DNA from 2 places in the Nocardioides sp. NPDC127503 genome. Region 1 is predicted to be linked to the other one. Evidence: riboswitches for the same ligand, from Rfam matches in the RefSeq annotation. Region 1 holds a riboswitch; the other holds the start of a gene.
What was found. A riboswitch is a leader RNA that binds a small molecule or an ion and turns the genes downstream of it on or off. The one in region 1 is predicted to bind thiamine pyrophosphate.

Region 1 (5,368 bases):
TTCAGGTAGTCCGGCATCTCCTCGCCGGCGTCGAGGCGCTCCTTGATCTTGGCGTGCGCGATGTCGCGCGCCACGACCATCGGGCCGGACAGCGACAGGCGGGTCTTGACCGGGTGCTGCGACAGTGTCGCCAGGATCTCCGACATCGGCTGGTTCAGGTCGATGTCCACGACCTCGCCGGCCGCGATCTCCTCGGCCATGCCGGCGTCGGGCATGTACTGCGCGGGGTCGGTCTCGAGCTGCTCGAGGAACACCCCGTCGCGCGTGATCTTGCCCAGCGCCTGGCGGTCGGCGGAGCAGGAGACCGCGATCGCCACGGGGCACGAGGCGCCGTGGCGGGGGAGCCGGACGACGCGTACGTCATGGCAGAAGTACTTGCCACCGAACTGGGCCCCGATCCCGAAGGACTGGGTCAGCTCGAAGACCTTCTCCTCCAGCTCCGTGTCGCGGAAGCCGTGGGCGCTCATCGAGCCCTCGGTCGGGAGGTTGTCGAGGTAGTGGGCGGAGGCGTACTTGGCCGTCTTGAGCGCGAACTCCGCGGAGGTCCCGCCGATGACGACGGCGAGGTGGTACGGCGGGCAGGCGGCCGTGCCGAGCGAGCGGATCTTCTCGTCGAGGAAGGTCAGGATCCGGTCGGGGTTGAGGATCGCCTTGGTCTCCTGGAACAGGAACGACTTGTTGGCCGAGCCGCCGCCCTTCGCCATGAAGAGGAACTTGTACTCCGGGCCGTTCTCACCTTCGGTGGTCGAGTAGATCTCGACCTGCGCGGGCAGGTTGGAGCCGGTGTTCTTCTCCTCGTACGTGGTCAGCGGCGCCAGCTGGGAGTAGCGCAGGTTGAGCTTGGTGTAGGCGTCGAAGACACCGCGGCTGACGGTCTCGGCGTCGTCGGCGCCGGTCAGCACACCCTCGGACTTCTTGCCCATCACGATCGCGGTGCCGGTGTCCTGGCACATCGGGAGGATCCCGCCGGCGGAGATGTTGACGTTCTTGAGCAGGTCGAGCGCGACGAAGCGGTCGTTGCCCGAGGCCTCGGGGTCGTCGATGATCTTGCGGAGCTGCTTGAGGTGGGCCGGGCGAAGGTACTGGTTGATGTCCTTCATCGCCTCGGCGGTCAGCCGGCGGATCGCCTCGGGGTCGACCTTGAGGAACTTGCGCCCGTCGACCTCGATCTCTTCCACCCCCTCGCTCGTGATCAAGCGGTAAGGAGTGTCGTCCTTGCCGGTCGGGAGGAGGTCGGAGTATCGGAACTCAACGTCAGCCACGGAAGAGAATCGTACGCCGCCAGGGCCCCGGTCCCGGCGTCGGCTCCGGAGCCGAGACCGGGACCGATGCCAGGACCGGGACCAGGGGAAGCGACAACCTCAGGAGTGGTCGTGGACGACCACGCCGCGGATGTTGGCGCCGTTGAGCAGGTCGTCGTACCCCTCGTTGACCTGCTCGAGCGTGTAGGTGCGCGTGATCAGCTCGTCGAGCTTGATGTCACCCTTCTGGTAGAGCCCGAGGATCCGCGGGATGTCGTACGTCGGGTTGCAGTCGCCGAACAGGCTGCCCTTGATCGTCTTGCGGAACAGGGTGGTGACCGCGCCGGAGAGCTGGATCGTCGGCTCGGTGAGCTTGTTGAGACCGGTGAGGACCAAGACCCCGCCCTTGCCGATCGCGTCGAAGCCGTCGGTGACGTTCTCGGCGGTGACCAGGCCCTGGGTGAGGATGGCGGAGTCGGCGAGCTGGCCGCGGGTCAGGTTGGTGACCTCGGCCAGTGCGGAGGCGGCGTCGGCGAAGGCGTGGGTGGCGCCGAGCTGGAGCGCGGCCTCGCGCTTGTTCTCCAGCGGGTCGACGGCGACGACGTACTTCGCGCCGGCGAGCCGCGCGCCCTGGACGGCGTTGATGCCGATGCCGCCGATGCCGTAGACCACGACGGTGTCGCCGGCCTTGACCGCCGCGGTGTTGACCGCGGACCCGAAGCCGGTGGGTACGCCGCAGCCGACCAGCACGGCGGACTCGAGCGAGAGGTCGTCGTCGACCTTGACCACCGAGTTCTGGTGGATGACGCCGAACTGGCTGAAGGTGCCGAGCATGCACATCGCGCCGTACTGCCCGGCGGGTCCGGTGATCGGGAACCGCTCACCCGGTAGGTAGCCCTCGAGGATGGTCGCGCCCATGTCGCAGATCGACTGCTGGCCGTTGGAGCAGTAGCGACAGGTGCCGCAGTTGGGGATGAAGGAGCACACCACGCGGTCGCCGGCCTTGACCCGGGTGACGCCGGGGCCGACCTCCTCGATGACGCCGGCGCCCTCGTGACCGAGGACCATCGGCAGCCGGGCCTCGAGGTCGCCGTGGGCGATGTGCACGTCGGAGTGGCACAGTCCGGCATGCGTGTAGCGGATCAGCACCTCGCCCGCCTGGGGCTTGTCGAGGTCGAGCTCCTCGATCACGATCGGCTTGCCGGGTTCGTAGACGACTGCAGCCTTGGTCTTCATGCTGACTCCTAGCGTGTTCCGGGATGGGAGCGGGGGATCCTTGCCACAGTCCCAGCGCGGCCGGCCGCCGGGTGTTCAGAACCTGAACAGTTCGCTTCCGGTCGACAGGACCGCCGGTTAATGTGACGTAAGCCACATTCGATGGGGGGATGCTGTGCCGACCACGACGTCATCGCATGACCCGTCGACGCCCGAACCGTCAGCGCCGGAGCGGATCGCCGCGTCGTGGCACCGCTCGCGGCTCGCCGGGGTCGACCCGGTGCGCGCCCACGGCTCGCTCTCGCCGGTCGACATCGACCCGCACGGATCCCTCTACGCGGCAGCCGACCCGGTCCTGAACGAGCTGGCCGAGAACCTCGACGGCACGACGTACGCCACCTTGCTGGTCGACCGGGACTGCCGGATCGTGCACCGCTGGTGCGGCCGGGCGCAGGTGGCGAGGGCGTTCGACGGCCTCGGGGTGGACCTTGGGGCCAGCCTGCTCGAGGAGCGGCTCGGCACCAACGCGCCGGGCACCGCGCTCGAGACCAGGCTTCCTGTGCTGGTGCACGGCCCGGAGCACTTCGCCGAGATGCTGCGCGACTTCAGCTGCTTCGCGATGCCGATCCGGCACCCGGTGACCCACCGGATCGAGGGCGTCCTCGACATCACCTCCCTCGCCAGCGACGCCAACCCGCTCCTGCGGCCGGTGGTGCAGCGCGCGGTGACCGACATCCAGCGGCGTCTCCAGGACGGCAGCCGCACCACCGACAAGCAGCTGCTCCTGGCCTTCCATGAGGCCGTGGTGGCGTGCCGGGGTGCGCTGGTCGCGGTCGGCGAGAACCTGACCGTGGCCAACCAGACGGCACAGGACAGCCTGACCGGGGCGGACATCGCCGTGCTGCGGATCCTGCTTCAGGACGTACATCTTCCGGGGGCGACGGTCATGGACATGAACCTGGAGTCGGGGGAGTCGGTCCACGTGCATGCCGAGGTGCTCGACACCCGCCGGCTTGCCGCGCTGGTACGCATCGAGCCCCGCGAGCCACGACGCGGGCTCTCGGTCAGCGCCCTGACCGAGGCGGCACGGGAGCCGGGGACGATCCTGGTGGCTGGACCTCCGGGGTCGGGGCGTACGTCTCTGGCCAGGGAGCTCGCGCCGTCGTCGCCGATCACGCTGCTCACCGGCGCCACGACGGTCCTGGAGGGCGACGGCAACTGGGCCAAGCAGTTCCGCCGCCGGATGGCGGCCGGAGTGGGCACGGTCATCATCGACGGCCTCGAGCTGCTCTCCGACGCATTGCTCGGCGTCGTCGCCGATGCGCTGGAGAGCCCGACGCGTGCTCACGTGGTGATGGTCTCGGCGCCGTTGGCCGAGCTGTCCGAGCACACCGCGGCGGTGGCCGCGCTGGCCTCCCGCGTCGAGGAGAAGCTGCCGCTGGCGGCGCGGCGCGACGAGATCCCCGGCCTGGCCCGCGAGCTGCTCTCCGCGATCAACCCGGACGCCTTCCTGACCCCCGGCGCCGAGCGGATGCTGGTCGAGCACCGCTGGCCGGGCAACGTACGCGAGCTGCGGGCCGTGCTCGCCCATGCCGCCGCCCGGCGCCGGTTCGGCGCGATCGTCGCCGCCGACCTGCCGCCGAAGCTCGGCTCCGTGCCGGGGCCGCGGGCGACGGTTCGGCCGCTCGACCAGGCCGAGCGCGACGTCATCCTGCACGAGCTGATCAAGCACGACGGCAACAAGGCCGCGGTCGCCCGCGAGCTCGGGATCTCGCGCACCACGCTGTACGCCAAGATGCGGGCGCTGCGGATCTCGACCTACTAGAAGTATCCCGCTGTGCGGGCCCTCGGGCTGTGCGCGCTCGGGGATGCGCGCTATGGTCGGAGACGTCCACACGGGAGTCCGCGGCAGCGGGCTGAGAGGGAGCTGGAGCCGCTCCGACCGTTACACCTGATCCGGATCATGCCGGCGAAGGAAGTGATTGGTTGTGCTTCTTCCACGTATTTTCTGCCTCGTCTCGGCGAGCGATGACCTCGCCCTGCTGCCCGCCTTCGCCGAGGCCGGTGTCGCCGGCTTCCAGGTCCGCGACAAGGCCGCGACCACCCGGGAGCTGCTCGCGCTGACGGCGGCCGTGATCGAGCGGGTGGGGGCGTACGACGCCTGTGTGGTCGTCGACGACCGGCTCGACGTGGCGCTCGCGGCCGGTGCGCACGGTGTCCACCTCGGTGCCTCCGACCTCCCGCTGGCCGAGGCCCGGCGGATCGCCGACGCCGTCGCTCCGGGGCTGATCGTCGGCGCGACCTGCCGAAACCGTGCCGCCGTCGAGGCGGCTGCCGCCGCGGGCGCGGACTACGCCGGCTTCGGGCCGGTCTTCGCCACCACCTCCAAGGCCGGGCTTCCCGACCCGCTGGGCGTCTCCGCGGTCTCCGACGCTGCCGGTGTCCTCCCGCTGATCGCGATCGGCGGGATCTCGACGGCGTCCGCCGGGGCCGTACGCGCCGCCGGCGCTCACGGGGTCGCCGTGATCGGCGGACTCTGGCGACAACCCGACCCACTTCAGGCAGCGAAGGAGCTCGTGGAAGCCGTCGGCTGATGCGGGTGCGGATCCTCGGTGCCGGGATCGTCGGGCTCTCTGTTGCCGACGAGCTGATCCGTCGTGGGCACGAGGTCACGGTGGTCGATCCGGCGCCGGGCTCAGGGGCGTCGTACGCCGCGGCCGGCATGCTCAGCCCGGCCGGTGAGGCCTGGTACGGCGAGGAGGAGCTGACCCGGCGCTGCCTGACGTCCCTGGCGCTCTGGCCCGACTTCGCCGCTCGGCTCGGGGTGCCCGTGCACACCCGCGGGACCCTGCTGGTCGGCGTCGACGCCGGGGACGTCCAGCAGGTCGAGCGGCAGCTCGCGGTGCTCGACC
Region 2 (5,368 bases), on a different contig from region 1:
GGATGATCGCGGTCGGCGTACCGTCGAGCCCCAACCCAGCCAGCAGCCCGGCCTCGCCGATGAGCTCGCGGAAGGCGACCCCGACCACGACGGTGGGGAGCACGAACGGCACCAGCAGCCCCGCCCGGATGACCCGCTGGAACGGAAAACTCAGCCGATGGAGGGCGAACGCGGCCGGCAGCCCGAGCGCGACGCTCAGCACCGTCGCCAGCCCCGAGGACCACAGCGTGAACCAGAGCGCCCGCTGGATCTCCGGGCGCCCCACGACCCTGGTGATGACCGAGGGATCGAAGGATCCTTCGAAGAACAGTCCGCGCTGCACCATCCCGATGACCGGCAGGACGAAGAAGACCGCCAGCACGGCCACCGGGAGGGCGGCGAGCGCGACCAGGGTCGCGATTCGCCGGATCACAGCGCGACGGGTGGAGCTCACTGCGCGATCGTGTCACTCCAGGTCGCCAGCCACGTCTCCCGGTTCTCGTCGATCTCCTCAGGCTCGACGGAGAGCGGCTCGGTGGGCTGCTGAGCGAACTTCGCCCAGTCGGCGGGCAGCTCGACGCCGGAGGACACGGGGAACACGTACATGCTCTCCGGCAACGCCCCCTGCACGCTGTCGGAGAGCATGAAGTCGATCAGCGCCTGAGCGCCTTCGGGGTGATCGGCGCCCTTGAGCACGCCGGCGTACTCGACCTGCCGGAAGCAGGTGTCGAGCAGTGCCTTGGTCGTCGACTTTCCGTCCTTGACGGTGAAGGCCGGCGAGGAGTCGTACGACAGGACGATCGGTCGCGTCCCCTTGCCGCCGCCCTGGGTGAAGTCGGAGTAGTAGGCCTGGTCCCAGCCGTCGACGACCTTGGCGCCGTTGTCCATCAGCTTGCCCCAGTAGTCCGCCCAGCCGTCCTCGCCGTACTCGGCGATCGTGGCCAGCAGGAACGCCATCCCCGGCGTCGAGGTCGCCGCGCCCGGGGTGACGAAGAGATCCTTGTACGCAGGCTCGGCCAGGTCGTCGAGCGACTCCGGCGGCGTCAGCTTCTTCGCCGCGAACCACTCGGTGTCGATGTTGACGCACACGCTGCCGTTGTCGACCGGGGTGAGGAAGTGCTTCTCGTCCCCCGGGAGGTTGAACTCGTCGACACCCGCCGGGACGGTCTCCGGCGTGTAGGCCTCCAGCGCCCCCTGGTCGATCGCTCGGCTGGCGAAGGTGTTGTCGACGCCGAAGACCGCGTCGCCGTCGGGGTTGCCGGTGTCCATGGCGATCTTGGTGGTCAGCTCGCCCCCGTCGCCCGCGTGCCGGATCTCGGCGGTGTAGCCGGTCTTCTCGGTGAACTCGGCCAGCACCTCCTTCGGCAGCGTGAAGCTGTCGTGGGTCAGCAGCACGACGGTCTTGTCGTCGGCGCCGCTCGACGGCTTGGCGTCCGGCTCGGCGGGGCTGCCGCCGCACGCGGACAGCAGCAGAGCGGAGATAGCAGTGGCAGCGATGGCAGGCGTACGCATGCGCATTTCTGACTCCCTTCGCCGGTATCAACCGGAGCAGGTTCGGAGGGTCTGCGGCGCTGTTCGCCGCACTCTCAGGCCTTCCGGCCTCCCCTGTCTGTTCCCGCCAACACTACTGGTTGCGAGAATCCACCCATGACCGACGTCGCCATCTCGTCCTTCGACGAGCTTTCCCCCAAGACCGCGTACGCCCTGTGGCGGCTGCGCCAGGACGTCTTCATCGTCGAGCAGGACTGCCCGTACCCCGATCTGGACGGCCGCGATCTCGAGCCCGGGACGCGTCACGTGGTGCTGAGCGACGGCGACCAGCTCGCCGGCACCGCCCGCATCCTCGACGACGGCGACGTGTGGCGGATCGGCCGCGTCGTCCTCGCTCCCACCCACCGCGGCAAGGGTCTGGCCGACGTGATCATGAAGGCAGCCGTCGAGGCCCTCACCGACCGCGACGTCGTCCTCGACGCTCAGACGCCGCTGGCCGGCTGGTACGCGAAGTTCGGGTTCGTGAAGGACGGCGAGGAGTTCCTCGAGGACGGCATCCCGCACACCCCGATGCGGCTCACTCGCTGACGGGGGCGAACAGGACGCTCGCCTCGGTCTCCTCACGGGTTGCCTGACCGCGGGCGGCCAACAGCTCGAGGTGGGCCTTGGTCTCCATGACCGCGAGGCCGGCGTTGAAGAAGTCGAGCTCGGCGAAGGCGCGCTCGTGGCGGGTCCAGCCGAGGTCGTTGGCGACCTCGAGCGCGGAGCGGCGACCGGCACGCAAGGACACCAGCGACTGGGCGAGTCGTGACTCGTGGTGGGCCAGGAGCTCGTCGACGCGGGCGTGCGACGACGAGGCGACCGGGCCGTGAGCAGGGAGAAGACGCAGGTCAGGCAGGGTCCGGACCTTGGTCAACGAGGCCATGAAGTCGCCCAGCGGGTCGATGACCGGCACCGGCTCGAATCCGATCGACGGCGTGATCGTGGGCAGCACGTGGTCGCCGGCGAAGAGGACCGAGCCGGCCAGATCGGCATAGACGTAGTGGCCCTGGGTGTGCCCAGGGGTGTGCACGGCATCGAGGTCGCGGCCGGCCACATCGAGGCGTACGTCGCCCTCGAGCCATCGGTCGGGCATCCGCCAGTGAAAAAGATCAGGCAGGGGCGGCGGGTTGGCCGCCCACTCCGCGGCCAGCTCGTGCGCACCGGCGTGGGCGAGCAGCCGGTCGGTCGAGACCCAGCCGTCGAGGTCGCCGTTGGTGAGCTCGAGCGTGGGCCGGTCGCCGGCGCCGAGCAGCACGTCCGCGCCGAACTCCTGACCGAGCACCGAGGCGAGCGTGTAGTGGTCGCGGTGCACGTGGGTGACGAGGAAGCGCCGGATGTCGCCGAACTCGAAGCCGAGCTTCTTCAGCCCGGACTCGAGCGCCTCACGTCCCTCGGTGATCGCCCAGCCACCGTCGACCAGCGAGAGCCCGTCGTCGCCCTCGAGGACGTAGATGTTGACCGCCTTGAGCCCGTCCATCGGCAGCGGCAGCGGGATCCGGTGCACGCCGTCGGCGACCGTCCATGCGCCCGGAGCGGACCAGTGCTCCCCCGAGTCAGGCGAGATGGCGGTGGCTGTCGACTGACTCATCGGTCTCCTTCGGGTTGACCTTCCAGAGCCAGAGCAGACCCAGGATCGGCAACAGGGCAGGAACGAAACCGTATCCGCTCCCGAACTTCGACCATACCGATGCGTCCGGGAACCAGGACGGGACGGCCAAGGAGAGGACACCGACGACCACGACACCCGCCAGCTCGATCCAGAGCATGATCTTCGCGAACCCAGCCGACCCGTTGGCCGCCCGGCGGATCGCGAACCAGCCCGCGACGTACGTCGCGGCGGCGACCACCGAGAGCGAGTAGGCGATCGGGGCCTCGTCGAAGGCGGTGAAGACCTGCACCAGCGACCGGGCGCCCGCGGCGAGCACGAAGATCGCGTAGACGGTCAGCAGCACCAGGTGCGGACCGGAACGAGTCTTGGCGGGCGAGGTCGCGGTCACCGGACCATCATGACGCGTACGGCCACGACGCCCGTCGCCAGGGCAGCCGCCGCGATCACGCCCGAGGACCAGGTCGAGCGGTCCGTACGCATCGTCTGCAGAGCGAGCGGCATCAGGCACACCAGCGCGCCGAGGTAGCCCAGGAAGGTCGACAGCGACTCCGGCTTGCGCCCGCCCGACCACGCCGCCAGCGCGCCGACCGCGAGCACGACCGCCAGGATCTCCAGCATCCACGCGACCTGGTCCAGCCACTTCGGCCGGGGCGCCTTCAGCACCACGCCGAGCACGGCCGCGATCGTCACGAACGCGGCGTATCCGGCCACGATAATTCCGATCAGGGTCACGGCGTCCACGTGCCAATCTTCTCCAATGACCTCCACATCTCCCGATCCGGGGCTCGTCGCCCGGCTCCGCACCGCCGGCTGTGTCTTCGCCGAGGACGAGGCGGCCCTGCTCGAGTCCGCCCCGGTCTCCGCCCAGGAGCGCGAGGAGATGGTCGTACGCCGCGTGGCCGGCGAGCCGCTGGAGCTCATCCTGGGCTGGGCCGAGTTCTGCGGGCTCCGGATCCGGGTCGCGCCGGGGGTGTTCGTGCCCCGGCAGCGCTCGGCGCTGATGGTCGAGCTCGCCTGCCGTACGGCCGAGCCAGGCGCCGTCCGGAAGGTGCTCGATCTCGGCTGCGGGACCGGAGCGCTGGGCGCCGCCATCGCGGCACGTCTCCCGGACGCGGAGGTCTGGGCCACCGACATCGACCCGGCGGCGGTCGAGTGCGCTCGCGAGAACCTGCCACCGAACCGCGTGCTCCTCGGCGACCTCTACGACCCGCTCCCCCACGACCTCGAGCTCGACGTGATCGTGGCCAACGCTCCCTATGTGCCGAGCGACCAGATCCGGAACATGCCGCCCGAGGCGCGCGACCACGAGCACCACGTCGCCCTCGACGGCGGCGCGGACGGGCTCGACGTCCAGCGCCGCGTGATCGAGCAGGCCCCGAAGCATCTGGCCCCCGGCGGCGTACTCGTCATCGAGTCCGGCCAGGAGCAGGCGCCCGTCACCGCGAGCCTGATGCGCGAGCAGGGGCTCGTCGCGGAGATCCATCACGACGAGGACCTCTACGCGACCGCGGTGACCGGAACGGCCCCCTGAGAGCACCGAAAAGCGAGGCGTCCCTCTGATTGCACACCACCCCCGCAGTGTGCATTCAGAGGGACCGCCACACCACCCTCGGTGTGGAGAGGTCGTCCACCCCCCACCGGTGGACGACCTTCTCGCCGATGAAACGGGCCACCCGTGGATCCATGACGCGGGTTGGGAAGAATTTTTTCGAGAATCCGGTCAGACTTCCGATATGCAGGCTTACGGTCTGACCCACCTGGTGCCGTTGTCCCTGCTCACAGCGGGGATCGTGGCTGTCGTCTGGCTGGGCAGACGGCAGCGGGCCGAGGCGAAGCCGTCGAGATTCTCACGGGGATTCGCGCTCGCGATCCCGCTGACGACGATCCCGCTGCAGGCCCACGAGTGGGTCACCGACTTCGATCTCTTCATCGATCTGCCGATCCATCTGTGCGACCTGGCGTGGGTCGCGGCGGCGTTCGCGCTGTGGACCCACCATCCCTACCCGACCGCACTGACCTGCTTCTGGGGTCTCACGCTGACCACGCAGGGCGTCTTCACCCCGGACGTGATGGACTTCCCGGACGTCAGCTACTTCACCTTCTGGGGCCAGCACCTGATGATCGTGCTCGCCGCGGTCTACCTGATCTTCGGGCTCAAGCTGCTACCGAAGTGGCGCGACTACGGCTGGGCGGTCGCCACCACGGCTGCGTGGGCTGCCGTGGCGTACGTCCTCAACCTCGTCCTCG

Region 2: linked by a shared signal. The riboswitch ahead of ABTW65_RS11620 (thiamine ABC transporter substrate-binding protein) and the one ahead of thiE (thiamine phosphate synthase) in region 1 are both predicted to bind thiamine pyrophosphate.

What each region holds. Positions count from the first base shown of each region.
Region 1 is NZ_JBEORH010000007.1:239,813-245,180, forward strand. Features, by position in the region: gene ABTW65_RS17695 (fumarate hydratase) at 1-1,262, opposite strand, end outside; gene ABTW65_RS17700 (Zn-dependent alcohol dehydrogenase) at 1,362-2,477, opposite strand; gene ABTW65_RS17705 (sigma-54-dependent Fis family transcriptional regulator) at 2,632-4,281, shown strand; TPP riboswitch at 4,342-4,451, shown strand; gene thiE (thiamine phosphate synthase) at 4,445-5,050, shown strand; gene ABTW65_RS17715 (FAD-dependent oxidoreductase) at 5,050-5,368, shown strand, end outside.
Region 2 is NZ_JBEORH010000004.1:353,413-358,780, forward strand. Features, by position in the region: gene ABTW65_RS11615 (ABC transporter permease) at 1-433, opposite strand, end outside; gene ABTW65_RS11620 (thiamine ABC transporter substrate-binding protein) at 430-1,491, opposite strand; TPP riboswitch at 1,488-1,596, opposite strand; gene ABTW65_RS11625 (GNAT family N-acetyltransferase) at 1,627-2,058, shown strand; gene ABTW65_RS11630 (MBL fold metallo-hydrolase) at 2,048-3,100, opposite strand; gene ABTW65_RS11635 (hypothetical protein) at 3,066-3,509, opposite strand; gene ABTW65_RS11640 (hypothetical protein) at 3,506-3,862, opposite strand; gene ABTW65_RS11645 (putative protein N(5)-glutamine methyltransferase) at 3,879-4,652, shown strand; gene ABTW65_RS11650 (YwaF family protein) at 4,855-5,368, shown strand, end outside.